4 regions of the Nocardia sp. NPDC003693 genome follow, and region 2 is predicted to be linked to each of the others. Evidence: riboswitches for the same ligand, from Rfam matches in the RefSeq annotation. Region 2 holds a riboswitch; each other region holds the start of a gene.
What was found. Region 2 has a riboswitch for cobalamin ahead of ACWDOP_RS17150 (serine hydroxymethyltransferase). Riboswitches for the same ligand answer to the same signal wherever they lie in the genome.
Positions count from the first base shown of each region.

Region 1 (7,790 bases), on a different contig from region 2:
AACGCCTGCGCGCCCTGCCCGGCGTGATCGGTGAGATCGCGTCCCGCCTGCGCGCGGGCGAGCGCGTCGGCATCTTCCCCGAGGGCACCACCTGGTGCGGTCGCGCCCACGGTCACCTGCGGCCCGCGCTGTTCCAGGCCGCGGTGGACACCGGCACGCCGGTGCAGCCGATCCAGCTGCGCTACCTCGACGCCGACGGCGCGGTCTCCACGGTCCCCGCGTTCGTCGGCATCGACACGATGGCGGACTCGATCCGCCGTGTCCTGCGCTCGCGGGGCGTTATCGCCGAGCTCACCCTGCAGCCCACGGTGCCGCCCGGTACCGATCGGCACGAGCTGGCCCGTCGCTGTGAACGCGCCATCGCCGACTCCGGTGTCGATCGCGCGTTCGCGGATCTGGTGCACCTCGCCGAGCACGAACGCGTCGCGGCCCAGGTGGCGGCACTCGAGGAACGCCTGCTGCAGCCGTCGGCGACCCCGGCCGATCGGGGCTGAGCGCGCGCACCGGGATTCGCCTGTACCGGAATCTTGTTCGCGATCCCTGGCGCACATCGCGGGCGCGCAGCATACTTCCGCGTACACCGATGCATCCGGATGCATCGGTGTATCGGTAGAGCTCGGTGGACCGGAGGATCGAAGTGCGGCAGCGGTGGTCGAAACTGTGTACGGCGGGGGTGGCCGCGGCCTTCTCGATCGCGACGATGACCGTGGTGGGCGCCGGGCCGGCGGGTGCGGATGTGCCGGGGCTCGGCGACGACTTCGAGTTCGGTGTCGCGCAGTCCGGATTCCAGTCCGAGGGCTACAGCCCCGACAGCAACTGGCTGCGGTACGGGGATCAGGGCCGGGTGCGCGAGCCCATCGGCAACTCGGTCGACTTCTTCCACAACTACGCGGCCGACATCGAGCGGGCGCGGAGTCTGGGGGTGGGGATCTATCGCACCTCGGTCGAGTGGTCGCGCGTGGAAACCGTTCCGGGGAGCGATGATCCGGCGGGGTGGGCGTTCTACGACGCGGTCATCGCGCGGATCGTGGGCTCCGGCATGCGGCCGATGATCACCCTGAACCACTGGGTCCATCCCGGATGGGAGGTGGATCGCGGCGGCTGGAATCGACCCGAGATGTCCTCGGAACTGGTCGATTTCGCGCGGCGGGTGGTCGATCGCTACGCGTGGGCGCGCCCGCTGTGGATCACCTTCAACGAGCCGACCGAATACGTCCGGCGCGAGCTCATGTACGGCGGTCTGCGCCCGGAGAACGCGGGCGCGATGGTGTCCGGCATCGTCGCCGCGCACCGGGACATCTACCGCCACATCCACTCCGTACAGCCGGACGCGCAGGTCTCCTCCAACCTGGCGTACATCCCGATCCCGGGCGTGCAGTCGTGGCTGGAGCAGCTGTTCCCGGAACAGATGCGCGAGAGCCTGGACTTCATCGGCGTGGATCACTACTACTCCACCTCGGTCACCGACCTGTCCGCCGCGTACGGCGCGACCGGGGAGTTCTGGAAGAGCACCCAGGCCCCGGAGAGCATCTACTACGTGCTCCGCCACATCGCGGCGCGGTTCCCCGGCAAGCCCATTCGCGTGATCGAGAACGGTCTGGCCACCGGCCCGGACGGCGGTCGCGACGACGGCTACACCCGCGGCGATCATCTGCGCGACACCGTCTACTGGCTGCAGCGCGCCAAAGCGGACGGCGTCGACGTGGTCTCCTACAACTACTGGAGCCTCACCGACAACTACGAATGGGGCGACTATTCCGCCCGCTTCGGCCTGTACACCGTTGACGCCCAGCACGATCCGAGCCTGACCCGCCATCCCACCGACGGTGTCGCCGCCTACCGCGACATCACCGCGCGCGGCGGAGTCCCGAGCGATTACAAGCCCACGCGGTACCCGGTGACCTGCTCGCTCGTCGCGGTTCCGGACAGCTGCGCGGCGCCCGCCGTGGTCGAATAGCCGCGCCCGGCGGCGCGACCGAGCCGCTGCCGCCCGTCCGGCGGGCGTCCCCCGCGCGCCCGGTCCGTCCCGTAGGGTCGGTACCCGGCGTAGGGAACACCGGTGTGAATCCGGGGCTGTCCCGCAACTGTCACCGGGGAGCAATCCGCCGAAATATGGTCACGACCTGCCCAGGTTGGAAGGCCGGCGGGGTGTGTCGATCCGGGAGCCAGGATACCTGCGCCCGCGGTATCGGGATCACACCAACGAGGATTGATGAACAACTACACACCGCGACGGCCGGATGTCGGCCGCCGCACATTCCTGCTCGGCAGCGCGGGCGCGCTCGGGGCCGTCCTGCTCGGCACGTCGGGCGTTCTCGCGGGCTGCGGCTCGGACACCGGTGCACGCACCGCGGCCTCGGGCCCGCCCCGGCCGGGCGGCCGCCTGCGGACGGTGATCGCCGGGCGCTCGGCGAGCGCGGACGTGCTCGATCCGCATCAGGCCGGGAGTTCGGCCGGCGGCGCGGTGTCCAAGAACGTCTGGGACAAGCTCGTCGCCTACAACAACGACCTGACGCTGCGCTACCGGCTGGCGGAGTCGGTCGTGCCGAATGCCGATGGCAGCCAATGGCGCATCACGCTGCGGCCGGGCGTGCTGTTCAGCGACGGCTCCCCGCTGACCGCGCGCGATGTGCTGTGGAGCTTCCAGCGCATGCTCGACCCGGCCCGGAACTCCTCGGGCGATCTCTCCGCGGTCGACATGTCGCGCACCCGCGCCGAGAGCGATCTCGTGGTGACGGTGCAGATGAAAACGCCGCTGGCGGACTTCGGTTCGGTGCTCGCGGGCTGGTACTGCTACATCGTCAAGGACGGCACCGGCGTCATCGACGGGTCGGTGCTGCCGGTGGGCACCGGGCCGTTCGCGCTGGTCAAGTGGTCTCCGGGCGACCGGACCCTGTTGCGGCGCAACGAGAAGTACTGGGACGGGCAGGTTTTCCTGGACGAGGTGGAGATCATCCAGATCGCCGAGACCGAGGCCCGGGTGAACGCCTTCCTGTCCGGGGAAGCCGATGTGGTGCACGAGATCTCGTATCTGCAGGCGCGAAACCTGTCCGGGGACAGCGACATCACGGTGGTCACCCCGCCGGCCGGTCTCATGGGCGCGTTCCAGATGCGCGTGGACACCGCGCCGTTCGACGACGTGCGGGTGCGCCAGGCCATGCGGCTGGCGGTGGACCGGCAGGCCATGGTGGATTCGGTGTACTACGGCTACGCCGAACTCGGCAACGACATCTACGGTAGGGGCGCGCCCTTCTACGACGCCGATCTGCCCCAGCGCGCCTACGATCCGCGGAAGGCGCGCGAGCTGCTGCGGGCGGCGGGCAAGGAGAATCTCACCGTCACCCTGCCCACCGCCGACGGCTTCCCCGGCATGCTGGAATCCGCGACGCTGTTCGCCGAGCAGGCCAAGGCCGCGGGCATCACGATAAAGCTCGAATCGGTGCCGGCGGACACCTACTTCTCCCAGGTCAGCGGCAAGGCCGCGCTGTCGCACATCGGCTGGTGGAACTACAGTCTCGACTACTTCTACGGCCAGACCATGACCAGTGATTCGCCGAGCAACGGCACCGGCTGGAAGCGGCCCGGCTGGGATGCCAAGTTCGCGCAGGCGCGCGCGGCCATGGATCCGGCGCGCCGGGCCACGCTGTATCGCGAACTGCAGCGCGAACTCTGGGACGAGGGCGGGTACATCCTGCACAGTTTCGCCAAGCGGCCCGACGCGGCCCGCGTGCACGTGGGCGGGGTGCGCGACGGTGTGCCGGGCACCGACGACTGGGCGAACTACGCGACCACCTGGCTGGCCGAGCAATGATTCGCCGGTCGTGATCGGCTATGCCGCCCGGCGGGCCGGCGGCGGGATCGTCGTGCTGTTCGTCGTGGCGCTGCTGGTCTTCGGGTTGTTCGAGACACTGGACTCGGACGCGGCGACGGTCGTCGCCTCGCGCACCGGCGGCGGTGATCCCACCCCGGAGCGCTTGGCCGCCCTGCGTGCGCACATGGGGCTGGACCGGCCCGCGCCGGTGCGGTTCGCCGAGTGGGTCGCCGGGTTCGTGCGCGGCGATTTCGGCGACTCGCTGATCTCCGGCCGACCGGTGGCCGAGGTGCTGCTGGGCCGGGTCGGCAACAGCGTGGCGCTCGCGGCGCTCACCGCGGCCCTGCTGATTCCGATCGCGCTCGGGCTCGGCCTGCTGGCGGGTGCGCGCCCGGGTACCCGTACCGATCGGGTGATCAGTGTCGGGTCGCTGGCGGTGGAATCCATGCCCTCCTTCGTGTTCGGCGTGCTGCTGGTGGCCACGGTGTCGCTCTCGCTGCGGCTGTTGCCCGCGGTGTCGCTGGTGCCGACCGGGGCGAGCGTGTGGAGCCGGCCGGAGATTCTGGTGCTGCCGGTGACCTGCCTGCTGCTGGGGCTGCTGCCGCATCCGGTGCGGATGGTGCGCGCGCAGACCACCGAGGTCATGGCGAGCCCGTACGTACGGACGTTGCGGCTCAACGGAATCGGCGGGGCGCGGCTCATGCTGCGGCACGTGGCGCCCAACGCGCTGTCGGCCTCCCTGCATCCGCTGGCGGGGTCGGTGGTCGGGTTGATCGGCGGTGTCGCGGTGGTTGAGACGCTCTTCGCGTTTCCCGGGCTCTCGCAGGAGTTGTTGCGCGCCATCGAGGCTCGCGACTTCCCGTTCGTACAGTCGGCGGCCGTGCTGCTGGCGGCGGTGGGGATCGGGGTGTATCTGCTGGCGGATCTGTGCACGCTGCTGGTGAGCCCGCGGGCGCGGCACGCGGTGCTGGGGGAGCGGGTATGAGGGGTCGATCTCGTTCGCTGTGGCTGCCGGTATTGGCGGCGCTGCTGCTGCTCGTCGTGCTGGGGCCCGTGCTCGCGCCGCACTCCCCGACCGTGTCGGCCGGGCGGCCGTTCCAATCGCCTTCGGCGGAGCATCTTTTCGGGACCGACGTGGTCGGTCGCGACGTGTTCTCGCGCGTCCTGCACGGTGGGCTGCCGTTGCTCGCGATCGCGCTGCCCGCGCTCGCGGTGGCCTACGCGCTCGGTGTCGGGCTCGGGCTGCTCGCGGGATTGCGCCGGGGCTGGGATCGCTGGATCACCCGGCCCACCGACGCGATCATCGTGCTCCCGTGGTTCCTGCTGATCGCCGTGATCGCCACGGCCGTGGGCGCGGGGCCGATCGCGATCGCGCTGACCGCGGCGCTGGCGTCGGTGCCGTGGATCATCCGGATCGTGCGCACGCGGGTGCTGGAACTCGCGTCGTCGGGATACGTGGAGTCCGCGCGCGCCCGGGGCGAACCGCTGTGGCGGCTCGCCGTGGTCGAGGTGCTGCCCAATCTCCGCGCGGTGTTGTTCGCCGACGCGGGCGTGCGGATGTCGGCGACCATTTCGCTGGTCGCGGTGAGCGGCTTCCTCGGTTTGGGCATGCGCCCGCCGTCCTCGGACTGGGCGCTGATGATCACCGAGAATCGGCCGGGGTTCTCGGTGCAGCCGTGGTCGGTGCTCGCCCCGGCGCTCGCGATCATGGTGCTGGTGGTTTCGGTCAACATGGTGACCGACCGGGCCAACGACGCCGTCGCGCCGCCGAGCGTGCCGCCCCGGCCGGTCGACGCGCCCACCGGCACGGGCCTGTCGGTGGCCGGGCTCACCGTTCGCGACGCGAGTGGAACGCCTGTGCTGGAAGACATCTCGCTGGAGGTGCCCGCGGGAGCTGGCCTGGCGGTGATCGGTCCCTCCGGTGCGGGCAAGACGACCTTCGCCCTGGCAGCGCTCGGCGCGCTACCCGCCGGGATGACGGCCTCGGGCACGGTCGGCCTGGATCGCCGGCCGGGCCGCCGCTCGGTCGGCTACGTGCCCCAGGATCCGGCCACCGGTCTCGATCCGGCCCTGCGGATCGGCGCGGCCCTGCGCGAAATGGCAGGACTGCACGGTGCTTCCGCGGACCACGCCGCGATCGCCGAGGCGCTGCGCGGCGTCGGCCTGCCCGGCGATCGCGCCTTCGCCCGCCGCTACCCGCACCAGCTCTCCGGCGGTCAGCAGCAACGTGTCCTGCTCGCCCAGGCCCTGCTCGGCAGTCCGGCGCTACTGGTCCTGGACGAACCGACCACCGGCCTGGACGCCCACGCCCGCGGCCTGCTGCTGGAGACCCTGACCCGGGTCCGGCGCACCACCGCGATCACCCTGCTGGTGATCACCCACGACCTGGAATCCGTTGCGCCGCTGGTGGATCAGGTGCTGGAACTCGACGCCGGCCGGGTCGCTTCCCTGACCCCGGCCCGGGTTCCGGGGTCCGCGCCGACAGCCCCCGGCAACCTCGTGCCCGACGAACCGAACCTGCCCGCCGAGTCGATTCTGCCTACGTGCTCGAACGCGCGGGAGCCGGACGCGGAGCGAGTAGTGACTGCGTCGCTGGACGGGCTGGATGAACCGGCGCAGGGTATTGCGGGACCCACGCCGGTGGGACCGAATGTCGCAGTCGGTCAGCACTTTTCGCCGAGACCCGGGCGGGAGTCGGTCGTCGAACCGTCCTCCGGGAGAGGATCACCGGTGGATGCCGGGCGGCTGGTGAAGTCGACACAACGGCGGGCCTCGGAGTCGGCGGGCATGCCGGTGTTGAGCGTGCGGGACCTGACCGTCGCGCACCGGGGGCGGGGCGCCCCGGTCGTCGAGGGGGTGTCGTTCGTGGTGGGGGCGGGGGAGTGTCTCGCCGTCACCGGGAGGTCGGGGGCCGGAAAGACCACGCTGGCACGGGCGTTGGCGGGTCTGCACGTGCCGGTGCGGGGCGAGATCGAGGTGGGCGGTGCGATCCTGCCGGCCGGCGTCGATCAGCGCACCCGCGAGCAGCGGCGCGCTATCCAGCTGGTCTTCCAGAACCCGGCCACCTCGCTCAACCCCTCCTATCGCATAGGCGCCCAGATCGATCGCCCGTCCCGCCTGCTGCACGGGAGCACCGCCCACGCCGCCCGCACCCGCACCCTCGGCTACCTCGCCGAGGTCGACCTCGCCCCGCCGCTGGTGGATCGCCGTCCCGCCCACCTCTCCGGCGGTCAACAGCAGCGCGCGGCGATCGCGCGGGCTCTCGCGGCCGAGCCCCGGGTGCTCATCTGCGACGAGATCACCGCGTCCCTGGACCCCCGCACGCGTGCGCGCGTCGTGGACCTCCTGGACGAATTGCGCCGCGCCGGAACGGCACTCATCCTGATCAGCCATCAAACCGAAGTGGTCGACCGCCTCGCCGACCAGGTGCTCGTACTGGGACGAGTTACGGAGTGAGGGCGCGGCAGGCGAGTTCCACGAGCTCGTGGGCGGCGGGGCGATCCATGGGTTGGCCGGCGACCAGCCAGCGGTAGACCAGGGGGCCGAAGAGCAGGTCGCGGACCAGATCGGGGGAGAGGTCGGGGCGGAGGGCGCCGGCGCGCTGGGCGCGTTCTATCAGGGTGTGGACGGCCAGGGCGCGGGGCTCCAGATAGGAGGCGAACAGTTGTGATGCCAGGTCGGGATCGTGGCGGGCCTCGGCGTGCAGGACGAAAGCGATGGGGGCGTAGGCGCTTTCGGTGAACGCGGTGATGAAGTCGGTGGCCACCGACTTCAGGTCGGCGAGGGGGTCACCGGTGTCGGGGGCCGGCAGTGGCGGGAGGCCCGCGGCGAGGGCGTGGGCCACGAGGGCGGCTTTGCCGGGCCAGCGCCGGTAGATCGTCGGGCGGGTGACGCCCGCGGCTTTCGCGACGGCCTCCAGCGAGAGGGCGGAGTACCCCTGGGCGGCCAGGATGTTCAGGGTCGCCCGCACGATGTCGTG
Region 1 covers NZ_JBSFNO010000011.1:157,414-165,203, reverse strand. Annotated here, with positions in the region: gene ACWDOP_RS15225 (lysophospholipid acyltransferase family protein) at 1-494, shown strand, start outside; gene ACWDOP_RS15220 (family 1 glycosylhydrolase) at 701-1,957, shown strand; cobalamin riboswitch at 2,020-2,178, shown strand; gene ACWDOP_RS15215 (ABC transporter substrate-binding protein) at 2,213-3,811, shown strand; gene ACWDOP_RS15210 (ABC transporter permease) at 3,822-4,796, shown strand; gene ACWDOP_RS15205 (ABC transporter ATP-binding protein/permease) at 4,793-7,267, shown strand; gene ACWDOP_RS15200 (TetR/AcrR family transcriptional regulator) at 7,257-7,790, opposite strand, start outside.
Region 1: it holds a riboswitch for cobalamin, as region 2 does, so the genes downstream of both, ACWDOP_RS15215 (ABC transporter substrate-binding protein) here and ACWDOP_RS17150 (serine hydroxymethyltransferase) in region 2, are expected to answer to the same signal.

Region 2 (7,790 bases):
TGCGCAGGGCCGACCGCGGCGGCCGTACCGCCGACGAACGGCGCGAGCTGATCGATCGGGCGGTCATCCGTCTGCTGCGCCGGACTCGGTGACCGATACTCAGGCCGAGCCCTCGCGGCGTTCCAGGCCGACGGCGTCGGTCAGTTCGGTGCGGTGGCGGTCGAGTTCGGGGTAGGTCGCGCTCAGCTCGCCCATCAGGTCGCCGAGGGCGTCGGCCAGGGCGTTGAGTTTCTGCTGGGTAGCGTTGTCGGTGCGGGCCTGGGTGTTCTGCAGCAGGGCCACCAGCAGGAAGGTGATGATCGTGGTGGCGGTGTTGATCACCAGTTGCCAGGTGTCGACGCTGGGCAGGAACACGAAGCTGGGGACCCACACGACCACGAGCACCACGCAGAACGCGAAGAAGCCGGCGCGGGCGGCCAGACCGCTTGCGGCGGTGGCGAATCGATCGAAGAACGAGAGGTGGCCCGAGACATCCGAGGGCATCACCTCCGCGTGTTCGCCGTGATGGTCGTCGTGGGTGCCGCTCATCGCATCACCTTCCGAGAACGCGGGCGCGAGTCGCTCGCTCGGTCGCGATGGCAGTACCACCGCTAGCGTCCGGCAAACCGGTTCGGCCTCCGGCGGGCCCGCCGGGGTGACCGGTGAACGGTCACCCCGGCGCGTCGGCGTGCGGGTTGTCGGCCCGGCCGATACGTGGGGTCACACGCCGGGGCGGGGGACGTCGCCGGGCCAGGCGCCGGTCTCGTGGCCGCGCTCCTCGATGAACTGCTTGAAGCGCTTCAGGTCGCCCTGTACGCGGCGGTCCAGAACGCCGAGTTTGTCGCCGACGTTCTCGACGAAGCCCTCCGGGTCGATGTCCATCTGGGTGATCACGCGGGTCGTGGTGTCGTCGATGCGGTGGAAGGTCACCACGCCGGCGTGCTCGGGGCCGCTGTCGGAGCGCCACGCGATGCGTTCCTCGGGGTGCTGTTCGACGATGGTGGCGTCGAATTCCCTTTCCACCGGACCGAAGTGGACCTTCCAGTGGGTGTGGGTGCTGTCGATCTGGTCGACGCGCTCGACACCCTCCATGAAACGCGGGAAGGACTCGAACTGGGTCCACTGGTTGTAGGCGGTGCGGATCGGCACGTTGACGTCGGTCGATGCGGTAACGGTACCCATGGGGGACCTCGCTTCCTGTGTCACGGATGCCGAGGTTCGGCATCAACCGCGTGCTACCCCGGGGGTTCACACGCAAACACGGGGGCGGTGTCAGCGGGCGCGTTCGGCGCGTTCGAGGCGGGTGAAGGCCTCGGCGGGGGTCAGGGGGTCCGCACCGAGGAAGCCGGGGGCGGTGTACTCCAGGAGGTGGGATTCGGCGAGGCCGCCGATGTCGATGGGGGTGAAGCCCGCGTCGCGGATCAGTTCGGTGACAACGTCTTTGGCGAGTTCGTCGTCGCCGGCGAAGAACATGGCCACCGGATCGGCCAGGCCGGCCTGGCCCTGCCTGCCCAGGCGCAGCAGGTCGCCGGCCAGGAAGTGATTGAACGCCTTCACTATTCGCGCGCCGGGCAGGCGTTGCTGTTGCAGCTGACTGCCGGTCAGGCCGGCGGGCAGCTCGATCGGCACGATGTCGGTGAGGGTGAAGATCATGGGGTTGGTCGGATCGATGACGATCTTGCCGGTGAGATCGAGGCCGTGGGCGAGCGCGACGTCGGCGACCCGGTCGAACGGCACCGCCAGCACGATCACGCGGCCGTGGTCGATGGCGTCGGTGACAGACCCCGCCCGCCCACCGGCCCCCAGCGCGGCGTCCGCCGCCCGCTCGGGGTCGCGCCCCGCGAACAGGACGTCGTGCCCCGCGCCGCCCAGCAGCCTGCCGACCGCCGACCCGACCGCGCCCGATCCGATCACTCCGATTCTCACCCGAACCCCCTGGTCCGTAGCCGTGGTGGCAAGTCCGGTGGTCCGCTCCCGAAGGAACGGACATTCCGGTCTCGATGCACCGAAGGTAGGTCGCCCCTACCCCCTGCTACCTCACCCATACCGGGTGAATGCCCCCGCCGGGGGGCGCGGGGGAGCATCACCGTCGAAGCGGCACCGCACCGACCTCGACCCGGACCTACTTCACCCCGATCGGCTTGCCGAAGAACGAGCCGAGCGTCTCGCCGAGGGTCTGGCCCAGCAGACCCAAACCCTCGGGATTCGTTGCCATCAGCGGGGTGTCGGAGACAGCGCACCCGGGGGCGGCGGGCTTGCCGTCGAGGCGGTCGCGCAACCACAGCAGTGCCGTGGTGGAGCCGGAGATCTCGGTGGTCACGTGCTCGCCCAGATGCTCGCGCGTGTACTGGACGCGCGCGGCCGGGTCCTGGCAGTAGGTGTCGACCAGGGTGTTGACCGGTCCGACCGGAATCAGCTCGTCGGGATTGGCCTGCCAGATGAACATCGGCATGTCCGGGGTGGCCTTGCCCATCCGGGTGCGGTCGAGGGTGTCGCGCACGATCGGATTGCGCATCGGATCGCCCTCGGGCACCCGCAGCATGCCCTTCATGTTCGCGAAGGGGAACAGCGCGGTGTTGTACTGCACGCACAGCCCGCCCTTGACGACCTGCAGCGTCTGTCCGAGCAGGTCCAGGTTGCTGTTGAGCAGCGCCCCGAACTCCGGGTACTCGCGGCCGAGACCGATGACGGCGGAGAAGATCATGCCCGCCCAGATCTGACCGTTGCCGATGTCGAGCAGGGGACCGAAGTCGGCGGGCACGCCGCCCTCGGCCGTGCCGACCACGTTGAGTTCGGGTGCGTAGGAAGCCTTCAGCTCGGCGGCGTGCCCGGTCGCGATCGCGCCGCCGGAGTAGCCGTACATGCCGATCCGGGTGTCCGGAGCCAGCCGCATCGGCTCGAAGTCCCGGGCGGCGCGAATCCCGTCGAGGGTGATCCGCCCGGCCAGCGGCCCGGCGCCGAACGCGCTGTCGGGTCCCTGATAGTCGGGAATGACCACCGCCCAGCCCTGTTGGATGGCCGCCTGCGCGATGACGAACTCCAGCGGCGCGACGATCTGCCCGACGGCCGCGGCCGCCGACCACTGCTGCACCGCATAGGAGGGCGCGCAGTAGGCGGCCAGCGAATCCTCGGCCACCTGCATCGAGACGAGCTTGTCGGGTGCGGACCCGCGCGGTTTCAGCACCGTCGCGACGGCCGGAATCGCCTCGCCGCGAGTGTTGTTGGAGCGGAACGACACCTGCCAGGCATCGACGTTGAGCGGGATCACCCCGGCGTTGGCCACGTTGACCTGCCGCGCGGCGATGATCTCACCGGGCGCCTTGCTCGCCACCACCTCGGGGGACGGCCGATAGAAGCCCGGATCCAGTTCCGGGGGCACCGCGAACGCCGGTGCGGGCGCGACCGCGACGGGTGCGGACCCGCCCGGCTCGCCCGTTGCGGTCGCGGTGGTGAACGTGCCCGCCACCGCGGTGAATGCCAGGGCCGCCACGGCCACACGGCCCGGCAGCGACGCGCGCAGCGCCATAGGTCGACTCCATCTGCTCCATGTGAGACCACACTGACTCACATCGAAGGCAGATTATCTTGTACATCACTGTCTAGCAAGAGCCGTCCGAGACAGTGTGCCGCAGTGTTGCCGGTCTCCGTTCCGGCTGCCCCCTCATGGCGCCCGGAACGGAGACCGCGCGTGTCAGAGCAGCTTCCAGTCCTCGAGGCCGTCGTACAGCGGAAGGTCGCGGGCGAGCGTGGAGACCCGCCCGCGCAGCGCGTCGAGATCGGCTCCGCCCGCCAGTGCCGTGGCGATGATGTCGGCGACCTCGGTGAACTCGGCGTCGCCGGTACAGCGGGCAGGTCTTCGGACTCGGGGGCACCGGCCCCGTACGGGGTCCACCTACTGGCCGTCGCTTCCCGGACGCGGGGTCCAGTGCGTGTGACGGCGGTCGTTCCTGCTCACTGCTGCGGGGCAGTCCCGGATTCTCACCGGGTTCCCTCTCACCCGCGGTGGCGTCACCGCCGCGCGGGCTTCGACGCGCGCGATGGGGTCAGGGGCTCCGTGGGCCACATCGCGAGCGAACCAGCTGCGCCACCAGGATAGGCATCGGTGTTCAGTGGCCGGTGCCGGGGGCGTCGCGACCGCCCGGCTCGTGCGCGCCGCCGCGCGCGTAGGTCTCCTCGGGTTCGACGGTGATCACATCGACCACCGCGACCAGTCCGGTGGGAACCACCGCGGCGTCGAAGTGTTCGACGTTCGGGACGAACACCGCCGCGGCGCCGGTGCGGTCGACCGCGACCCGCAGGCGGTGCACCCACTCCTGGGTGTGGGCGTCGAACACCAGGATCTTGGACAGGTCGTACCCGAGCCGGGCCGCGGTGCTGCGGATCAGGCGCTCGTCCCACGGCTGCCGCCCGCCGGAGACGTCCTTGTTCAGGAAACCCAGGGCCTTGGGGCATTCGAACATCACCGGCACCCCCCACCCGAGGCGAGGGGCCGTGGATCCTCGTCGGCGCGCATGCGTTCCATGTCCGGTTCCTTCGGTGTGGATTCATCGAGTGCGCCTGTCGCGCCGAAGATTCGACAAATCGGACGAACCGCTCCGGCGCTGGTCGCTGTATCCAGCGTGCCGCCGCGACCTGCGGCGGACTCACACAATCTGTGGCAGTCTCGATACCGGGGAACCGCTTGAATCGAGGCCGTGATGAGTGAGGAATCGGCTGGAGTCGGCTCGCGAGTCGCGCAGGGCCGCAAGCTCCGGGGGTGGACCCAGGCCCGGCTGTCCATGGAGACCGGACTGTCCACCTCGTTGATCAGCGCCGTGGAACAGGGCCGGCGCGCGGCCACCCCGGCCTTCATCGCGGCGAGCGCGAAGGCCCTGCGCACCAGTACCGCCGAACTGCTGGGGCAGCCGTTCGCGCCGACCAGCGTGGAGGATCGGGAACTGCACGGCGCGATCGCGCTGCTGCGCAACGAACTCGCCGCCTACGACCTGGCCGACTCCGACATCGAGGTGCGCCCGCTCGCCGCGCTAGCCGACGCCGCCATCCGGGCCCGCCGGTACCGGCGCGACGCCGCCGCCCCCAAACTGGCCGCGCTGCTGCCCGCCCTGCTCACCGAAACCCGAGTCCTGGTGCACCGCAGCCACGGTCACGACCGCGATCGGGTGTTCGTCGTGCTGGCCGAGCTGTACTACAACGTGCGCAGCCTCGCGCACAAACTGGGCTACGTGGACCTGGCGGCCAGCGCCGTGGATCGAATGACCTGGGCCGCCACCGCGAGTGGGGATCCGCTGTGGATCGCGGCGAGCCGGTTCCATCGCGCGAGTCTGCTGACCAACGGCGGTGACTGGAAGACCGCGCTCGTTTTCCTGGAGCAGTGCCGCGCCGATCTCGAGGCCCTGCTGCGCGCGGGCACCGACGGAGATCTCATCGCCTGGGGCGGGCTGCATCTGCAGTCCGGGCTGGCGGCCGCGCGGGCCGGGAACCGGGACCTGGCCGATTCGCATCTGGCCGAGGCCGAGTCGACCGCCAAACGCATCGGGCACGATCGCGACGAGGTGCTGGTCTTCGGCCCGACCAACGCGGGCATCTGGTCCGTGGCGCTGGCGGTGGAGCTGATGGACGGCGGGGAAGCGCTGAAAAGAGCCGAGGGACTGTACATTCCGGCGGGCACCCCGCGCTCGCGGTCCGGGCACCACTACATCGATCTCGCTCGCGCCTACCTGCTGCACGGTGACCGCGCCATGGTGCTGGACGCGCTGCACACCGCCAAGGGCATCTCGCCCTCGCTCACCCGCTACCACCCGATGGTGCACGAGACCATTCGCGTGCTGGCCCGGCAGGATGCCCGGCGCACCGATGGAATTCGCGGTTTCGCGGCCTGGTGCGGGGTGACGGTGAACGGCTGAGCGACCCCCGTACACACCTGTGCCCGAGCCGCCCCCGGAAGGTGGGGCGCTCGGGCACAGGCGATTTCAGTGGTTAGGGGTCAGCGCACCGATCGTCGCGTGACCAGGTTGACCAGGAGCAGCAGGATGACGGCGCCGCCGAGACAGGTGAAGAAACTGAACCAGAGACCGCCGCCCTCGACGTCGACATCGAAGAGCTTGAGCAGGAAGCCACCGAGCAGACCGCCGATGACACCGACGACGATGTTGAGCAGGATGCCCTGCTGAGCGTCGGTTTTCATGATCTTGCTGGCAATCCATCCAGCGAGACCGCCAATGATGATCCACCCGAGAATACCCAGACCGAGCATGATGTTTCTCCTTCTATCAGCGTCGCCGAGATCGCCGGCGCTCACTTCCTCACATACCCGCCGCGGGGGAAACGATGCGGGGGTACCGCAGAATCCCGGGTGGCGCGCTGCGTTTCAAGCTCCGAGCAGGGGGAATGCCGGGAGCGACAAGATTGCGATCGAAGGAGATGCTCGGTGTCCATCGCGCTGGGAAACCCGGACGGATCGGCGCTGGAATGCGTCGCGGTGGCGTTGGGATGGGACGCATCGGACCTCGATCTCGTGGTTCACCCCGACGGCACCCTCGAACCGGGGGTGCGGGTCGACTTGAACGTTGCCGCACTGCTTTTCAGTGCTGATGATCAGTTGATGGACGCCGTGTACTACGGGCAACTCTCCTCGCGGGACGGGTCGGTCCGTCACACCGGAGACAATCTGACCGGTGAGGGGGCCGGCGACAATGAGGTCATAGTCCTGGACCTGGCTCGCCTGGCCCCGGAGGTCACGACGGTCATCGTCGTGATCACATCGTACTCCGGTCAGAGTTTCTCGAACATCGCAAACGCGTACTGTCGTCTGCTCGATGCCGGAACCGATACCGAGATAACCCGGTACCTGCTCAGCGGCGGCCCGCACACCGCGCTGGTGATGGGCAAACTCGAACGCACCCCGGGGTTCTGGGCGTACGAGGGCATCGGCGTCGGCATCCCCGCGCTGCACGCGGCCGAGGCGGTGCCGTACGTCCTGCAGTACCTGCACAGTCAGGCCGCGCAATGATTTCCACGAACGGAAATCGACCCCGTTAGGTTTCCGAAATCCCGGGTATCCGAAGAGTACGAAGACGATCCGTAATAGCCGGTGACGCCGGGTATTGGACGAAGGATTCGATATGAGAACATATCGGGACGACGGGAGAACGCGCGTGGTACGCAGCTCGGGTGGTATCAGCATTCTTGGTGTGCTGGTCTTGGTTTGGCTGCTGATCGGCGCCATTGCCGCAGGCCAGCGCGATTACTTCGACAACGCGCCGACAAACTGCGCGAGCACCGGAACCATCGCGGTGACAATTCTCGCCGGTCCGTTGAATTACATGGGCGTGAATCCGAAGATCGACGACTGCAACGTCGACGTTCCGCAGCCCAGTCCCTAAATAACGGCGACCGGCCGCAGCCCGGATCGTTGAACGCGCGAACGCCCACCCGGTGAGAGTCGGCAGCCATACAGCTTCGGCAATGGCCTGCCATTCTCGCACCGGGTGGGCGTAGCGCTGCGTTGGCCAGGGCCACAGGGAAAGCCGTCGAGCGTCTCGACCGGGTCCTTGCGTCTGTTCAAGAGCGCGGACTATAGTCCGTACACCTGTCCAGACAGCATTGGAGTGGTTCATGGTTCTCCCGCCCGCAGACAGCTCGCGGCTCTTGATCGGCGGCAAGCTGACCACCGGCGGTGGCGGTGAATTCGTCACGATCAACCCCGCGACCGAGGAGGCGTACGGGTTCGCGGCCGATGCCGACAAGGCGGATATGAGCGCGGCCATCGAGGCCGCGCGGTCGGCGTTCGACAGCACCGACTGGTCGCGTGA
Region 2 covers NZ_JBSFNO010000013.1:168,486-176,275, reverse strand. Annotated here, with positions in the region: gene ACWDOP_RS17175 (DNA topoisomerase IB) at 1-92, shown strand, start outside; gene ACWDOP_RS17170 (low affinity iron permease family protein) at 100-528, opposite strand; gene ACWDOP_RS17165 (SRPBCC family protein) at 700-1,161, opposite strand; gene ACWDOP_RS17160 (NADPH-dependent F420 reductase) at 1,252-1,905, opposite strand; gene ACWDOP_RS17155 (lipase family protein) at 2,102-3,505, opposite strand; partial or broken gene ACWDOP_RS17150 (serine hydroxymethyltransferase) at 3,671-3,817, opposite strand; cobalamin riboswitch at 3,810-3,995, opposite strand; gene ACWDOP_RS17145 (hypothetical protein) at 4,086-4,439, opposite strand; gene ACWDOP_RS17140 (helix-turn-helix domain-containing protein) at 4,677-5,882, shown strand; gene ACWDOP_RS17135 (GlsB/YeaQ/YmgE family stress response membrane protein) at 5,963-6,232, opposite strand; gene ACWDOP_RS17130 (TerD family protein) at 6,407-6,988, shown strand; gene ACWDOP_RS17125 (hypothetical protein) at 7,101-7,361, shown strand; gene ACWDOP_RS17120 (aldehyde dehydrogenase) at 7,594-7,790, shown strand, end outside.

Region 3 (7,790 bases), on a different contig from region 2:
GGCAGGTCGGCGGGAGCGCCGAAGATCGACACCTCCTCGCCGAGGTCCTTGAGCATGGCGCGCACCGGAACGCCCTTGTCCAGCACCAGGATCAGGTTCTCGCCGTGGGGGGAGAACTTGAGTTCGTACCGGTAGAGCAGGTACACGATCGGGTGCAGGTAGGACCGCAGGTACCGGCGCAGCCAGTCGCCGGCCTCGAGACCCGACTCGCGAACCACGGCCGCCAGGAAGGAATCGCCGTGGTGATCCACGTGCAGCAGCGCCGCCATGGTGGTGAGCTGTTCGCCCTCGCGCACCAGCGGGACCGGGCTCTCGCGCCACAGCGCCGCGAGCAGCTTGCGGTACTCCGAGCCGGGCTGAGTGATCGAGGTGTAGCTGGGGCTGCGGTACCCGATGGCCGCGACCTCGTACAGCATCTCGAAGTCGAGCGACTTCAGGTACTCGTCACCGCGGACCAGGCCGCGAATCCAGTCGTTGATCAGCGGGGTGTTGCGCATGTAGTCCGCGGACATGCCGCGGGTGAATCCCATGTTGACGATGGAGAGCGCCATCTTGACGTAGTGCCGGGTGGGGCGGGTGGTGTTGAACAGCGTGCGGATGGACTGCTGCGGCTGGTACAGGTCCGGCCCGGTGCCCAGTTCCACGATCTTCTGCTCGGCGATGTCGACGGCGTAGACGCGGGAGATCTTCTCGAGCCACTGCCACGGGTGCACCGGCATGTAGTAGTACCGCGCCGGATCCAGGCCGCGGCCGGTGAGCACCGCCGCGAAGCGGTCCAGGGTGTCCGCGCCCAGTTCCTCGCGCACCACCGAGTCGTAGTCCACGCCCTCGACCGCGGCGAACTCGCAGTGCTCGCGCCGGACCGCGACCCAGGTCAGCGCGAAACGCGAACCCCATTCGGGCGCATAGTTCTCCACGTCGTGGACGCTGAAGCCCAGCCGGCCCGCGTTGGCCACGATGCACGGATGACCCTCGGTCATGGTGCGCTCGATGGTCTGGAAGTCCGCGACCGCCAGCTCCGCGGCCGCGATGCGCCGATCGTCGGGGCGATTCGCGCTCATGAGCAGGGTGTTGGTGAACTCCTCGAGGTATTCCGGCAGCGCGTCGCGCGGAATACCCAGGGAGCCACTGAGATCGATGACGAGCTGGGTGGCGTCGATGCGCGCGGGCTCGCCGTCGCGGGTGCGGCGCAGCGACGACTCGTCGATGCACCAGCTGTCCAGGGACAGCACCTCGGCGCGGAAACCGTATTCGGTCAGGCCGTCATCGGAGTGCAGTACGTAGACGCCGGGGGTCAACTCGACGGGGTGCACGAACCGCTCGTGGCAGAACTCGGCCAGAATCTTGGTCGCGATTCTTCTCTCGTAGGTCTGCCAGAACGCGGATAGGGATGCGGAAGCTTCGGGGCTGGTCAAAGCACTACCTTCTCAGGAGTTCGCGAGCTGGAAGTCGGTCGCCAGGGACCGGCCGTTGTCCGTGAGCCGAATGAAATCGGCACGGGTGCAGTAGCTCAGGCGGGCGATCTTGTCGGCCACCGGGAAATCACCCGCGACCTGGAAGCCGACCGCGGCGTTGAGCTTCTGCACGTGCAGGTTCCGGTGATCCGGCTCGACCACGACCCGTTCGGCGCCGCACTCGAAGAAGGCGGTGCGCATGATGTGCAGCATGACGTTGCCGGTGAAGCCCGGCAGCCTGCGCTCGCTGTTGGACACCAGCAGGTGCATGCCGATGTCACCGGCCGCGTGCTCGTATCCGGTGCCCGGCTTGGCCAGATCACTGGTCTGCGGGTTGTACAGCTCGAACAGGAACTGCGGCTCGTCCTCGAAAGCGCCGATCCACATACCGAATCGCGGATCCGGGTCGGACTTGGCGACGCGGATCAGATCCTCGACGTCGGCCGGGGTGCTCTCGAGCATGCCCCAGTACGCCGACTTGGGGTGGATGAGCCACCGATGAGCGGTCTCGGTGTCACGTTCGATATCGATGGGCCGGGCGGTCAGCTCGTAAACAGCTGGTTCGGCAACTCCATCGGTACCCGGACTCGTCTCGGGACGAGCAACCACCATCAGAAACCCTCTCGCAGATCCACATTCGCGAGTTAGGGTAACCTATTTTATTAGGGTGGGCTAACCCGAAAATCGCAGCGGGTCTCTCGCAACACGCGAGCAATAGCGGCAGGCTTTCAGCATCTACGGCCGGCCGCGGGGCGTAACCGCTGATCAGCGTACACTTACGTAGTAAACGTAGCCTAACCTCATCCGATTTAGGTTAGGCTAGCGTAACGCAGATCTCAGAGCCAGCCGATTGCCGGGCCGGGCCGGGATTTCCGGACCCGCCGCCGGTTTCTCAGGCGCTCAGCGGCGCCGCGGTGACCCGGTAGCCGAGATTGGTCAGCACCTCGGTCGTCGCCTTGGCGAAATTGAGGGTGATGAAGTGCAGACACGGCGCGCCCTCGTCGATGAGACGCTGCGCCATTTCGGTCGCGATCTCGATGCCCTCGGCGCGCACCGCGGCCCTGTTCTCTTCGGGCCCATCCCCCGCCGCGCGCCGCAACCGCGCCAGCACGGCGGGCGGGAGCTCGCGGCCGGACAGCTCCACCGCGCGCTGCACCGTGCGCAGCGAGGTGATCGGCATCAGCTCGGGAATGATCGGCTTCGCGCCCTCGACCGGGTCGTGCGCGGCCACCCGATCCCGCAGTCGCAGATAGTGCTCGACGTCGAAGAACATCTGGGTGATCGAATAGTCGGCTCCGGCGCGGAGTTTGGCGACCAGGTGCGCGGTATCGGTGGCCAGGTCCGGTGAGCGGTGATGGCCCTGCGGGAACGAGGCCACCCCGACCTTGAAATCGCCGAGATCGCGCACGATGCGCACCAGTTCCTCGGCGTACTCCACACCGTCGGGGTGCCGCTCCCACGCCCCGAGCGGATCGCCCGGCGGATCACCGCGCAGCACCAGGATGTCGCGGATGCCGCAGTCGGCGTACGAACCGACCAGGGCGCGCAGTTCGGCGATGCTGTGGCCGACCGCGGTCAGGTGCGCCACCGGCAGCAGGGTGGTCTGCTGGGCGAGCTGGCCGGTGATGCGGGCGGTGCGGTCCTTCGTGGAGCCGCCGGCCCCGTAGGTCATGGAGACGAAGGCCGGGTGCATGCGCTCGAATTCCCGGACCGTGCGCCACAGCCGGGCCTCGCCGGCGGCGTCACGCGGCGGATTGAACTCCACCGAGAAGGGCACTCGCGCACCGGAATGGATGCGCAGGTTCTGCACGACCGAGGCGCGCGCGGCGGCCAGGGGCGCGACGCGGGCGGTGCGTTCGATCGGCGCGCGGCCGGGCACGGCCGCGAATGTATTGTCCGGGTTCGTCATTGGTGAGCTCCATGGTCAGCATGCCGATGGCCACCTCATCGCGAGTGCACGCTGAAAGGAGCCCATGATGTGGCGTCGTGTGACGCCCGGTTCCGCTCGGCATGCCACCCGGTCCACGAGGCGACAACCGCCGGACACGACGTATCCGGCACAACGGGCAGGTCTTCGGACTCGTGGGCATCGACCCGTGACCCGGGTCGGCCCCGGCGCTCGTGCCGGGGCTGGTCCTATCGGCCATCGCTTCCCGGGCAACGCGCCCAGCGCGGAATGACGGCTGTCGTTCCCACTCACCGCTGCGGGACAGTCCCGGATTCCCACCGGGTTCCCTCTCGCCCCGCGGCGCGCGAACGCGCCACCGGGCTTCGACGCCTTCGGACGGATCAGGGGCTCCTCGATACCGCCTCCGGCGAACCAGCTGCGCAGGCGAATATAGCGAAGTGGTACCGCCGCCGACAACCACACCCCTTCCCGGCGCGTCCCGGCGTCGCCCGGCCGCGTGTCACGGCGCCGACGCGCCCGGACGGCCGCGTAGTCTGCGTCCGTTCCGAAGCCGCTGATCAGACCCTGGAGAAGCCATGAATTGGGAAGCGTGGCAAGAAAGTTGGGATCGCGGACCTGCCGACGCTGTTGCGCCCCGGCGGGCTGCTCGTCAACGCCGATCACATGCCCGACCCGGGGACCCCGCTACTGAACGAGCTGGACGAGCGGATCCAGCGCGGACATCAGGAGCGTGTGCGCTCGGAGGGCGTGCCGGATTGGGAACGGTGGTGGGCGAGCATCGCCGACGATTCCCGGCTGAGCAACGAACTGGCCGCCAGTCGCGCCATCCTGGACAACCGGCAGCAGGGCGTTCCGCAGACCCTGGACTGGCATCTCGACCGTGTCCGCGCGGCGGGGTTCACCGAAGCCGGGGTGGCGTGGCGCTCGATCACCGACGCGGTGCTCGTGGGCGTGCGCTGAGGCGCGGGGCCGCACCGGTTTCCACGCGCGCCGCCCGCGCGCTCATTACCGCGCAATTACGGTTTCCTCACTGTTAGCTCGTGACTCCTATCCGGCGGAGTGCACTCCTTCACATTCACGGAAGTGGCGGCATCGAATCACGGTATCGCCAGCAAACTTCCAGGACACGCCCGCCGTGTGCTTCGCCAGGACAGCGCCGACTCCCGGGGTTAGTATTCCGTCCCGTCGGTAACCCCCAATTTGCCTAATTGAAGGCGGTTTTCATGACAAGTACCGTGCCGCAACCGGTGGCACTGGGCGACGAGGCCGCTCGGACACTCGCCAATGCCACCAAGACCGTTCCGCAGATGGAGTCGATCACCCCGCGGTGGTTGGTCCATCTGCTGAGCTGGGTGCCGGTGGAAGCCGGTATCTACCGGCGCAATCGGGTGACGCACGAGCAGACCGTCGACATCAAGTGCGACAACTACGACGAGTCCCCGCTGCCGGAGACCTTCATCGACTACGAGAAGGATCCGCGCGAGTACCGGCTCAAGGCCGTGCACACGATTCTCGACGTGCACACCCGGGTCTCGGACCTGTATTCCAGCCCGCACGACCAGATCTCCCAGCAGCTGCGCCTGACCATCGAGGCCATCAAGGAGCATCAGGAAGGCGAGCTGATCAACAGCCCCGACTACGGGCTGATCGCCAATACGCCGAAGAAGCAACGGATCTCGACCATCGCGGGCCCGCCCACGCCCGACGACCTGGACAATCTCATCGCCAAGGTCTGGAAGGAGCCCGGCTTCTTCCTCACCCATCCGGAGGGCATCGCGGCGTTCGGGCGAGAGTGCACGCGGCGCGGTGTGCCGCCGCCGACGGTGAGCCTGTTCGGCTCGCAGTTCATCACCTGGCGCGGGATTCCGATCATCCCCTCGGACAAGGTCCCGGTGACGGGCGGCAAGACGACGTTCCTGCTCATCCGCCCGGGCGCGGAGCGACAGGGCGTGGTCGGGCTGTACCAGCCGGGCCTGGCCGGTGAACAGGGCCCGGGCCTGTCGGTGAAGTTCATGGGAATCGACCGCAGTGCCATTGCCTCGTATCTGGTGTCGCTGTACTGCTCGCTGGCGATCCTGACCGACGACGCGGTGGCCGTGCTCGAGGGCGCAGAGGTGAACAGGTTCCATGACTATGCACCGACCTACCGCTGATCTGCCCGCTCCCCCGGAACCGGTGGCCGCCACCGGTTCCGAGTGGAGCGCGCTGCTCCCGGACGAGGCGACGCTGAATCGCCTTGCCGGGGAGTTCTTCTCGGCGCTGCCGTCGGCGGCGCCGGGCCTCGGGGGGTTGGGCGTCGCGGGGCTGAGCACCCCGGCCCCGGAGCCGCCGCCGATCCCGTATGTTCCGGGCGCGCCGAGCACCCCGGCGGGGCCGTCCGGCGTTCCCGGATCGCCGGGGGCACTGCCCTCGGCCGCGTCGGCCCCTGTGGCCGCTCCCCTGTCGGCGGCGGGGGCGAGCTCGCTCCCGCACGCACCGGACCCGGCCGTGCCGAGCGGCGGTGCGGTGTCGGAAGGCGCTGTGCCGCAGCCGAGTCCGGGCATCTCCGTTCCTGCCACGGCGGGCACTGCGCGCACTCCGGGCGCACCGCGGGGTGCGGTGCCGCCCGGCGGGGCCACACCCGCCCCGACCGTGCCGGGCTGGGAGTCCGGGACCGCCGCGGCCCCGGTGCACACCGATCCCTGGCTGCCGGAACTGCCGTCGCTCGATATCCCGCTGACCCCATCGCGTTTCAGCTCACCGGCGGCCCCGGCGGGCGGGCCGAGCTTCTACTTCCTCGAGCGCCCGCAGGCCGAGCCGACACCGGCGGGGTCACAGTTCTACTTCCTCGGGGACCGGGCAGGCGATCCCGTGCCGGATCGGCATCCGCCGTTCGACGTGCACGCCATCCGCCGGGATTTCCCCATCCTGGGCGAGCGGGTGAACGGGCACCCGCTGGTGTGGTTCGACAACGCCGCCACCACGCAGAAGCCGCGCGCGGTCATCGACCGCATCACCCGCTTCTACGAGCACGAGAACTCCAATATCCACCGTGCCGCACACGAATTGGCGGCGCGTTCGACCGACGCGTACGAGCATGCCCGAGAGGCGGTGGCGCGGTTCCTCGGCGCGGGCTCGGCACAGGAGATCATCTTCGTGCGCGGGGCGACCGAGGGCCTGAACCTCATCGCCCAGACCTGGGGCCGCAAGAACCTGCACGCCGGTGACGAGATCCTCGTCTCGCACCTCGAACACCACGCCAATATCGTCCCGTGGCAGCTGCTGGCGGCCGAGACCGGCGCGGTGCTGAAGGTCATTCCGGTGGACGACACCGGCCAGCTGCGGATGGACGAGTACACCCGGCTGCTGTCCGATCGCACGAAACTGGTGTCGGTGACCCATGTGTCGAACGCGCTGGGCACCATTACGCCCATCGCGGACGTGGTCGCCGAGGCCAGGCGCGCGGGCGCGGTCACCGTGGTGGACGGCGCGCAGTCCATCCCGCACACCCGGATCGACGTCCGCGCCCTGGACGCCGACTTCTTCGTCTTCTCCGGCCACAAGCTCTTCGGCCCGACCGGCATCGGCGCGGTCTACGGCAAATCCGAAGTGCTCCAGGACCTTCCGCCCTGGCAGGGTGGGGGCAACATGATCAGCGACGTCACCTTCGATCGCTCGCTGTTCCAGCCGCCGCCGGGCCGTTTCGAGGCGGGCACCGGCAACATCGCCGACGCGGTCGGCCTGGGCGCGGCCGTGGAATACGTCGAAACCCTCGGCATCGACACCATCGCCCGCTACGAACACGGCCTGCTCGAGTACGCCACGCCCCGCCTGGCGGCGATCCCGGGTGTGCGCCTCATCGGCACCGCCGCGCACAAGGCGAGCGTGCTGTCGTTCACCCTGGCCGGCTACGAACCCCTCGAAGTCGGAACGGCCTTGAACGAGAAGGGCATAGCGGTCCGGGCCGGGCACCATTGCGCCCAGCCCATCCTGCGCCGCTTCGGCGTGGAGGCGACGGTTCGCCCCTCCTTCGCCTTCTACAACACCTGCGAGGAGATCGACCGCTTCATCACCGAGGTCACCCGCCTCGCCCACGCGCGCGGCTGACCGGATCGACGGCGGCACCCGACCGGCGTCCACGCGGCTTTCGGGTCGCGTGGACGCCGTGCGCTATTCCGATGTGGCCGCGGCGAAGCGCGTGCCGATCTCGGCGGCGGTGACCTTGGCCAGCTCGACCAGGAACGGGACGCGCTCGGGGATCATCAGGGCGGTGGGGCCGCGCAGGCCCAGGGCGAAGCGGCAGCGGCCGGTGGGATCGAGGATCGGCAGGCCGATCGTGCGGAACTCGGGGTCGAGTTCGCCGTCGTTGTAGGCGTAGCCGCGCTCGCGGGTCCGGGTCAGTTCGGCGCGCAGTTCGGCCGGGCCCGAGACCGAGCGATCGGTGCCCT
Region 3 covers NZ_JBSFNO010000007.1:164,221-172,010, forward strand. Annotated here, with positions in the region: gene ACWDOP_RS11440 (IucA/IucC family protein) at 1-1,415, opposite strand, end outside; gene ACWDOP_RS11445 (GNAT family N-acetyltransferase) at 1,428-2,066, opposite strand; gene ACWDOP_RS11450 (methylenetetrahydrofolate reductase) at 2,347-3,363, opposite strand; cobalamin riboswitch at 3,523-3,691, opposite strand; gene ACWDOP_RS11455 (hypothetical protein) at 4,027-4,323, shown strand; gene ACWDOP_RS11460 (family 2A encapsulin nanocompartment shell protein) at 4,587-5,516, shown strand; gene ACWDOP_RS11465 (family 2A encapsulin nanocompartment cargo protein cysteine desulfurase) at 5,491-7,449, shown strand; gene ACWDOP_RS11470 (IclR family transcriptional regulator) at 7,513-7,790, opposite strand, start outside.
Region 3: it holds a riboswitch for cobalamin, as region 2 does, so the genes downstream of both, ACWDOP_RS11450 (methylenetetrahydrofolate reductase) here and ACWDOP_RS17150 (serine hydroxymethyltransferase) in region 2, are expected to answer to the same signal.

Region 4 (7,790 bases), on a different contig from region 2:
ACGCGAACGTCGCCGTTGCCGGGTCGGGCCCGGCACTCGTTCTGCTGCACGGTTTTCCGCATACCTGGCGACTGTGGAGCGAGGTCATCGGCCCGCTGTCCGAGCGCTACCGGGTCATCGCCCCGGATATGCGCGGGTTCGGCGCCACCAGCCGGGCAGCGGACGGGTACGACGCAGAAACGCTGGCCGCCGACGTCACCGGGATCCTCGATGCTCTGGGCGAACCCACCGCGATGGTGGTCGCGATCGACGCGGGAACCCCGGTCGCGGTCCTGCTGGCCCTGCGCCATCCCGATCGCGTGCGCAGGCTGGTGGTCATGGAGGCCCTGCTCGGCAGGCTCCCGGGCGCCGAGAAGTTCCTGGCCGCCGGCCCGCCGTGGTGGTTCGGCTTCCACTCCGTACCCGGCCTGGCCGAGACCGTTCTGCTCGGCAACGAGGCCCGCTATATCGACTGGTTCCTCACCACCGGCACCCGCGGCCAGGGTGTGCGAACGGATATCCGCGAGGCGTTCGTCGACGCTTTCACCGGCACCGAGGCCCTGCGCTGCGCGTTCTCCTACTACCGCGCGCTCCCGACCAGCGCTCGCCAGCTCGAGGAAGCCGTGACGACCACCCGCCTCACAGTGCCCACCTTGGTGATCGGCTCCCACCCGGTCGGCGATGCCGTGGAACGCCAGCTCCGCCCCATCACCGACACCCTCGAAGGGCGCCTCATCCCGGATTGCGGTCACATCATCCCGCTGGACAGGCCACGCGAGCTGCTCGCACTGATATCACCTTTCCTTGCCGCCCAGCCCGGAGATGTGCGAGAGCAGAATTGGGGCTGCTGAAATCGGTGAGTCAGATGATTCGGTCGGCGCGCTCTACTGGGACCTCGCCTGGGCGCCCGTGCATTTGGTCGCCGTACGCATCGGCGGCATCGGCTTGATCGAACACCCGGGTCCCGGGATGCCAGAGAATCCAGCCGTCCCCTGATCAGTGTGTCCTGGCGCTGCGCGGCGCAGCACGCGCCGGTGGCGGTGAACAAGTGCTGTGCGAAATCGGTTGACTCCGAATGGTATATGCGTGCACGCCGGCCCTGTGTGGATTCGACGCCCGCGATAATTCGATTGCAGGTTCAGCCGGTTGCTGCGAATCTTGTTTCACCGCAAACCCGACGGGGCGGCGGGAAAGGAAAGTTCCGGCCTGTGGAGGTCAGCCGGTCTTGAAAACCGGATGCGGGCATAGTGTCCCGGGGGTTCGACTCCTCAACTTTCCGCTGTGTTCCTTCAGGAATGCAATCGATAGCGGTGTGGCGCAGTTAGGTTAGCGCAACGGGCTCATAACCCGTAGGTCGTCGGTTCGAATCCGACCGCCGCTTCCAATTTCAAACCCGCCCATATATTTCGGGCGGGCAACGGTCCGTAGCTCAGTTGGCAGAGCGCTTGGTTGAAGCCCAGGAGGCCGCAGGTTCGAATCCTGCCGGATCGGCGAGCGGCAGCACGCGATGGTGCCGCATGCCCCTATAGCTCAGTTGGTAGCAGCAGCCGCCTCTTAAGCGGCGGGTCCCAGGTTCGAGCCCTGGTGGGGGTACGTCACGGCCGTGTCGCCGACCGATCCGTCCGCCCACACCGGCTCCCATGAGCCGTCGGCGAATTGGATCCAGCCTCGCGGGCGCGTGAACTCGAAGTGTTCGAGCGCGGAATAGTCGTTGCCTTCGCCGTCGGTGATCACGCCGCATCGCCTCCGAGGTTCGGCTCGCGGAAGTCGCTGTAGGCCGATGCTCGGATCAGGGACTCACCCAGATACGTGATACGCCAGCCTGCGGGACTTCGCTGGGTGCTGCGGGCCAGTCCCGATACGGCAAGTGCTTTGACCGCCGAGCCGGTGCTGGATCTGGTGAAACCGGTTTTCTCGCACAACTGTCGGATCGTAAGCGTTCGTGCGGGTTCAACTGTGGCCAGTGCCGCGAGCACTGTGGCCTGCGTCTCGGTGAGTGGCATCGGTGCCCCTGTCGTCGCTGTGAAGAACTCGGGGATGGAGTGATCACGCCGGCCACGCGCGGTCGAGATCGACGGTACGAAGAGGCTTGTATCCAGCACAACAAGTTTGCAAGGACTTGCAAAAAACCTGTTGTTCAGCAACGGAAATGGCCTATCCGTAGGACCCTGTAGTGAGGGCGGTGCAAACTGCGACACGCAAGTCACGGGAGGCAAGATCATGGGCTTTCGAGTACTTGGCAAGACCGGCTCGGGCAAGGAGGGGTGTCCTGCACTCTGCGCGACGGATGAGGGCAGCTACCTGCTGGTGGGGTGGAAGACTGGAAGTCCCGAAACCATCGAAATTCCCCATGCCCTGCTCGGATTCGCGGAGCCGCGAACGTTCGTGGGAGCGACGATGGTCGACACGGGGCGGGGTACGTTCACGCTCACCGGTCGGCCGGTGACCGATCTCCCGACCGTTGCGCGACTCGACATGGAAGACTACGAAACAGCGATCGAGGTGCCGAAATCGGAAAGGACGTTCTTCGGTGAAGTTCCTGCCCACGACTGAACTGCTCAGCGCGGCGCGGCACAGCATCTTTCACCTGGAAGTGCGTGACTCGTACGGAGTCGAGTCCGAGGACGAACCACTGCAGTGCTTCTTACGTGGGGAGCAGTTCGATCTCAGGGCTTGGTTCCAGGACTGGTACGACTTCGTTCAGGACAGAGTTGCGCACGGTGTCTCGGTGTCGCGGATCAGGGTTGTGACAACACCGCACAGCGACTACCAGCGCTGGTTGTTGGAGCTGACCGCGCTGAACACGGAAGCGGGCGAAGACATCCGATACCTGCCTCGCCATCTCGCAGGGCAGGTGCCGCCCGATGACTGGTGGCTCGTCGATGACGAGACCGTGGTGTTCAACCTGTCCGACTGTGAAGGCAGGGCAGTAGGCGGTTCCGCGGTGACCACCGACCCGGCAATCGCGGCCTACTGCAGGGGTATTCGCGACCGCCTGTGGCCGTTGACGACACCGTTCGACGAGTACTGCCGGGTGACCACACGTCAGTGACGAACCCGATCGAGGAGGGCCGTGCGGCTCTCGGCAAGCGGCTTCGAGAGATTCGGCGTCGTGCAGGGGTGTCCGGCCGGGAGCTCGCCCGCCTCTCCAAATGGCATGAGAGCAAGGTCAGTAAGATCGAGTACGGCGTGATCCGCCCGTCCGACGCCGATCTGCGGGCCTACTGCCGTCATACCGGCGCAGGCGACCAGTTGGACGATCTCCTCGCGACCCTGCACAACGTCGACTCGGCATACGTCGAGTGGCGGCAAGCGCTGGGAACGGGGATGAGACGCCGCCAGCAGCACACCCTCAGGCTTGAGGCGCAGGCGACGCTGATTCGCAATTGGGAACCGGCGATCGTGTCGGGTCTACTGCAGACGGCCGATTACGCGTCCGCGATCATGCGGAACATCATCGACTTCTACGAGATTCCGGACGACCTGGATGTGGCCGTCTCGAAACGGATGGAACGCCAACGGATTCTCTACGCCCAGGGGAAGAGATTCCACTTCCTCATGGCCGAACAAGCGCTCTACACCAGCTTCGGTGAGCAGCAGGTCATGCTGGGTCAGCTCGATCGGCTCTACTCGCTGATCGGGATGCCGCGTGTGACGCTGGGCATCGTTCCACGCGCCGCGGAGGGCCGGGTGGTCGTCGAGAACTTCTTCATGTTCGATGACCGCCTGGTCAAGGTCGAGGGGCACACAGCGAGCATCACCATCACTCAGCCTCGGGAAATCGCCCTGTACGGCAGAGCGTTCGACGTCTTGGCAAGGCAGTCCCTCACCGGCGACGCAGCCCGCACCGTGATCCGAACGGCCATCGAAGTCCGTCGAGGGGGCTCGAACAGCCCGCCGCACCCGCGAGCCCCAGGGCCGACCGCTGGGTGACCGGACGGCGAAATTCATTCCGTAGATGCCTGCGAACGGTTTCCCGGTGACCGACCCCGCGGCGCTCGCTCAGGGACACGCCGGACCATGAGATGAGCATCGAAATACCTGTAGGAAGGAGATTCGCAGGGATGCTGCTGCACCACGGTGAGGACGCGATTCGACTGTTCCGTAGGGGGTGGTCCGTAGCGGTTCATCTCGAACTGCAGGACGCCTACAGCACCCCGGAGGAGGATGAACCGTTCCGCGTCTTCCTGGCGGGCGAACCCGACGACTACGCGTGGTTCGCCGACTGGTCGAACGTCGTGCGCGAGGCGACGGCGGCCGGGAAGATCGTGCGGCGCGTCCGGGTCGTCACCGAACCGCACACCGACTACACTCGGTTCGCGCTGCACATCGCACGCCTCAATGCCCTGGCTGGCGAAGAGATTCGGTACGTTCCAAGGCATCTGGTCGATCCTGCATTGCTCGGTGGCGACGACTGGTGGATCTTCGATGACGACCTGGTCGCGTTCAGTGTCTTCACCCCGACCGGGGCAGGGGCCGGATTGGCCACCACCACCGACCCGGTGATTACCGCTCATATTCGATCGATTCGAGATCGAATCTGGCAGTCGGCGATTCCGTACGCCGACTACGTCGTACCTGCTGCCGGTCGATGACCGATCCGGGACAGGCGGTCAGGCAAGCGCAGGCGTGCGCGCTGACGGGCGGACCTGGACGGCGGCGACGGTGAATCGGACGACACCGACAAATGTTAGGAGGCCGGGCGGTCCCGCGCGAGGCCGATGCGACTGGCGGTCGGCGCCCGCGCGCCCCGCCGCGCCCCACGGGAACAGCCACTGGCCAGGGTGCGTGTCCTGGACCACAGTGCCCACTGGGCGGCGCGTCGTCGCGGGTACTGTCCCGACCGTCGCATCATGCTGAGTCATCACCATGGCAGACACCCCGAACGAGCCCCGGACCGACGCAGACCGGTCCGGGGCTCGATCGGTGCCCGGGCCGGGCGATTCGCCGCAGCCGGTTACATCTGCCGGAGGATGGTCGGCTGTCGGAAAGCACTGTGGAAGAACGCATTCGGACGAGATTCCTGGCTTGCCCATGCACGCCCCCGCCGACCCGATCCGCGTGAATCGCGACACGGTTGTTGGTGGATCCTGCGGATTTCGCTATATTCGCCACGCAGCTGGTTCGCCGGCGGCGGAGTCGAGGAGCCCCTGACCCGTCCGTTGGCGTCGAAGTCCAGGGCGTGTTCGCGCGCCGGGGACGAGAGGGAACCCGGTGAGAATCCGGGACTGTCCCGCAGCGGTGAGTGGGAACGACAGCCGTCACCCGCACTGGGCGCATGAATCATGCCTGGGAAGCGACGGTCAGTAGGACCAGCCCCGGGCCCGAGCGCCGGGGGCCGACCCTTTCCCGGGTCGATGCCCACGAGTCCGAAGACCTGCCCGTTGCGCCGGATACGCCGTATCCGGCGGTCGTCGCCTCGTGGATTGGGCGTTACGCCGAGTGGAACCCGGGCACGGGATCGATGCTTCCAGGGCTCCATTGGTGTGCGTTCCGTATGGGTGGCGGTCATCTGCTGCTGACCTCTGGAGTTCATCAATGTCGAACCCGCACAACACCTTTACCGCCACCGTGCTGGGGCTCCCGCGCATCGGGCCCAATCGCGAGCTCAAGCGCGCGATCGAGGGCTACTGGGCCGGACGCCAGGACGCCGCGAGCCTGCACGCCGTCGCCGCCGACCTGCGCACCGCCCAGCTGACCGCCGCGCGGGACGCCGGTCTGGACTCGGTGCCGGTGGGCACCTTCTCCTACTACGACCAGGTGCTCGACACCGCCGTGCTGCTGGGCGCGCTGCCCGAGCGGGTGGCCGGCATCGCCGACGAGCTGGACCGCTACTTCGCGGCCGCGCGCGGCAACGCCGAGGTGCAGCCGCTGGAGATGACCAAGTGGTTCGACACCAACTACCACTACCTGGTGCCCGAGCTGTCGGCGACCACCCAGTTCGCGCTGAACCCGGCCAAGCCGCTCGCGGAGCTGAAAGAGGCGCTGGCGCTGGGTGTTCCGGCCCGCCCGGTCGTGGTCGGCCCGATCACCTTCCTCAAGCTCGCCAAGTCCCTCGACGGCAGTGACCTGCTGGACCGGCTGGCCGATCTGCTGCCGCTCTACGAGCAGCTCCTGGGTCAGCTCGCCGAGGCCGGCGCGCAGTGGGTGCAGATCGACGAGCCGTCGCTGGTCACCGATCTGACCGAGGCCGAACTCGCGGCGGTCCGCAGCACCTACCAGCGGCTGTCCGAGCTGTCGGCGCGCCCGGCCATCCTGGTGGCGGCCTACTTCGGTCGCCTGGGTGCGGCCCTGCCCGCGCTGGCCGAGACCGGTGTCGAGGGCATCGCCGTCGACCTGGTCGCCGGTGGCGATGCGGACGTGGCCGCCGCCGAGGCGATCACCGGCAAGCTGATCGTGGCGGGCGTCGTCGACGGCCACAACATCTGGCGGGTCGATCCCGATCACGCGCTGCCCCGCCTGAGCGCGTTGCGCGCGGCCGGTGTCCAGGTGGCCGTGTCGAGCTCGTGCTCGCTGCTGCACGTGCCCTACAGCCTCGCGCCCGAGACCGACCTGGACGCGCGCCTGCGCTCCTGGCTGGCGTTCGGCGAGGAGAAGATCGCCGAGATCCGCGTCCTGGCAACGGCTCTCACCGAGGGTGAGGCCGCGGTCGCCGACGAGCTCGCGATCGCCCGCGCCGCGGTCGCCGACCGCAAGGCCGATCCGCGCCTGCGCGTGGAGTCGGTGCGGTCGCGCCTGACCGAGCTGACCTCCGATGCCATCCGCCGCACCCCGGCCGACGAGCGCCGTGTGCTGCAGCAGGAGCGCCTGAACCTGCCGCTGCTGCCGACCACCACGATCGGCTCGTTCCCGCAGACCTCCCGGATCCGGGTGGCGCGCGCCGAACTGCGCAAGGGCACGATCGATCAGGCCGAGTACGACAACCGGATGCGCGCGGAGATCGCCGAGGTCATCGCGCTGCAGGAGGAGATCGGCCTCGACGTGCTGGTGCACGGCGAGCCCGAGCGCAACGACATGGTGCAGTACTTCGCCGAGCAGCTCGACGGGTACGCCGCGACCGTGAACGGCTGGGTGCAGTCCTACGGCACCCGCTGCGTGCGCCCGCCGATCGTCTACGGCGACGTGGTGCGCCCGGCGGTCATGACCGTGGAGTGGTCCACCTACGCGCAGTCGCTGACCACCAAGCCGGTCAAGGGCATGCTGACCGGTCCGGTCACCATCCTGGCGTGGTCGTTCGTGCGTGACGACCAGCCGCGCTCGGAGACCGCGCGGCAGATCGCCCTGGCCATCCGGGACGAGACGGTCGATCTCGAGGCCGCCGGTATCGCGGTGATCCAGGTCGACGAGCCCGCGCTGCGCGAGCTGCTGCCGCTGCGCAAGGCCGATCAGGCCGCGTACCTGGAGTGGGCGGTGGACGCGTTCCGCCTGGCCACCTCTGGCGTCGCCGACGCCACCCAGGTGCACACCCACCTGTGCTACTCGGAGTTCGGCGAGATCATCGGCGCCATCGCGGGATTGGACGCCGACGTCACCTCGATCGAGGCCGCGCGCTCGCACATGGAGGTCCTGGACGACCTCAACGCCGCGGGCTTCGACCTCGGTGTCGGCCCGGGCGTGTACGACATCCACTCCCCGCGCGTGCCGAGCGCCCAGGAGATCGAGCAGTCCCTCGCGCTGGCGCTGAAAGCCGTTCCGGCCGAGCGTCTCTGGGCGAATCCGGACTGCGGTCTCAAGACGCGCGGCAACGACGAGGTGATCGCCTCGCTGCGCAACCTGGTGACCGCGGTCAACGCGCTGCGCTGAGGCGAACA
Region 4 covers NZ_JBSFNO010000029.1:99,316-107,105, reverse strand. Annotated here, with positions in the region: gene ACWDOP_RS27695 (alpha/beta fold hydrolase) at 1-830, shown strand, start outside; tRNA gene ACWDOP_RS27690 (tRNA-OTHER) at 1,173-1,259, shown strand; tRNA gene ACWDOP_RS27685 (tRNA-Met) at 1,286-1,363, shown strand; tRNA gene ACWDOP_RS27680 (tRNA-Phe) at 1,398-1,470, shown strand; tRNA gene ACWDOP_RS27675 (tRNA-Lys) at 1,499-1,572, shown strand; gene ACWDOP_RS27670 (MarR family transcriptional regulator) at 1,710-1,982, opposite strand; gene ACWDOP_RS27665 (hypothetical protein) at 2,200-2,532, shown strand; gene ACWDOP_RS27660 (DUF6879 family protein) at 2,510-3,031, shown strand; gene ACWDOP_RS27655 (helix-turn-helix domain-containing protein) at 3,028-3,912, shown strand; gene ACWDOP_RS27650 (DUF6879 family protein) at 4,044-4,574, shown strand; cobalamin riboswitch at 5,184-5,358, shown strand; gene metE (5-methyltetrahydropteroyltriglutamate--homocysteine S-methyltransferase) at 5,518-7,782, shown strand; gene ACWDOP_RS27640 (methylenetetrahydrofolate reductase) at 7,790-7,790, shown strand, end outside.
Region 4: it holds a riboswitch for cobalamin, as region 2 does, so the genes downstream of both, metE (5-methyltetrahydropteroyltriglutamate--homocysteine S-methyltransferase) here and ACWDOP_RS17150 (serine hydroxymethyltransferase) in region 2, are expected to answer to the same signal.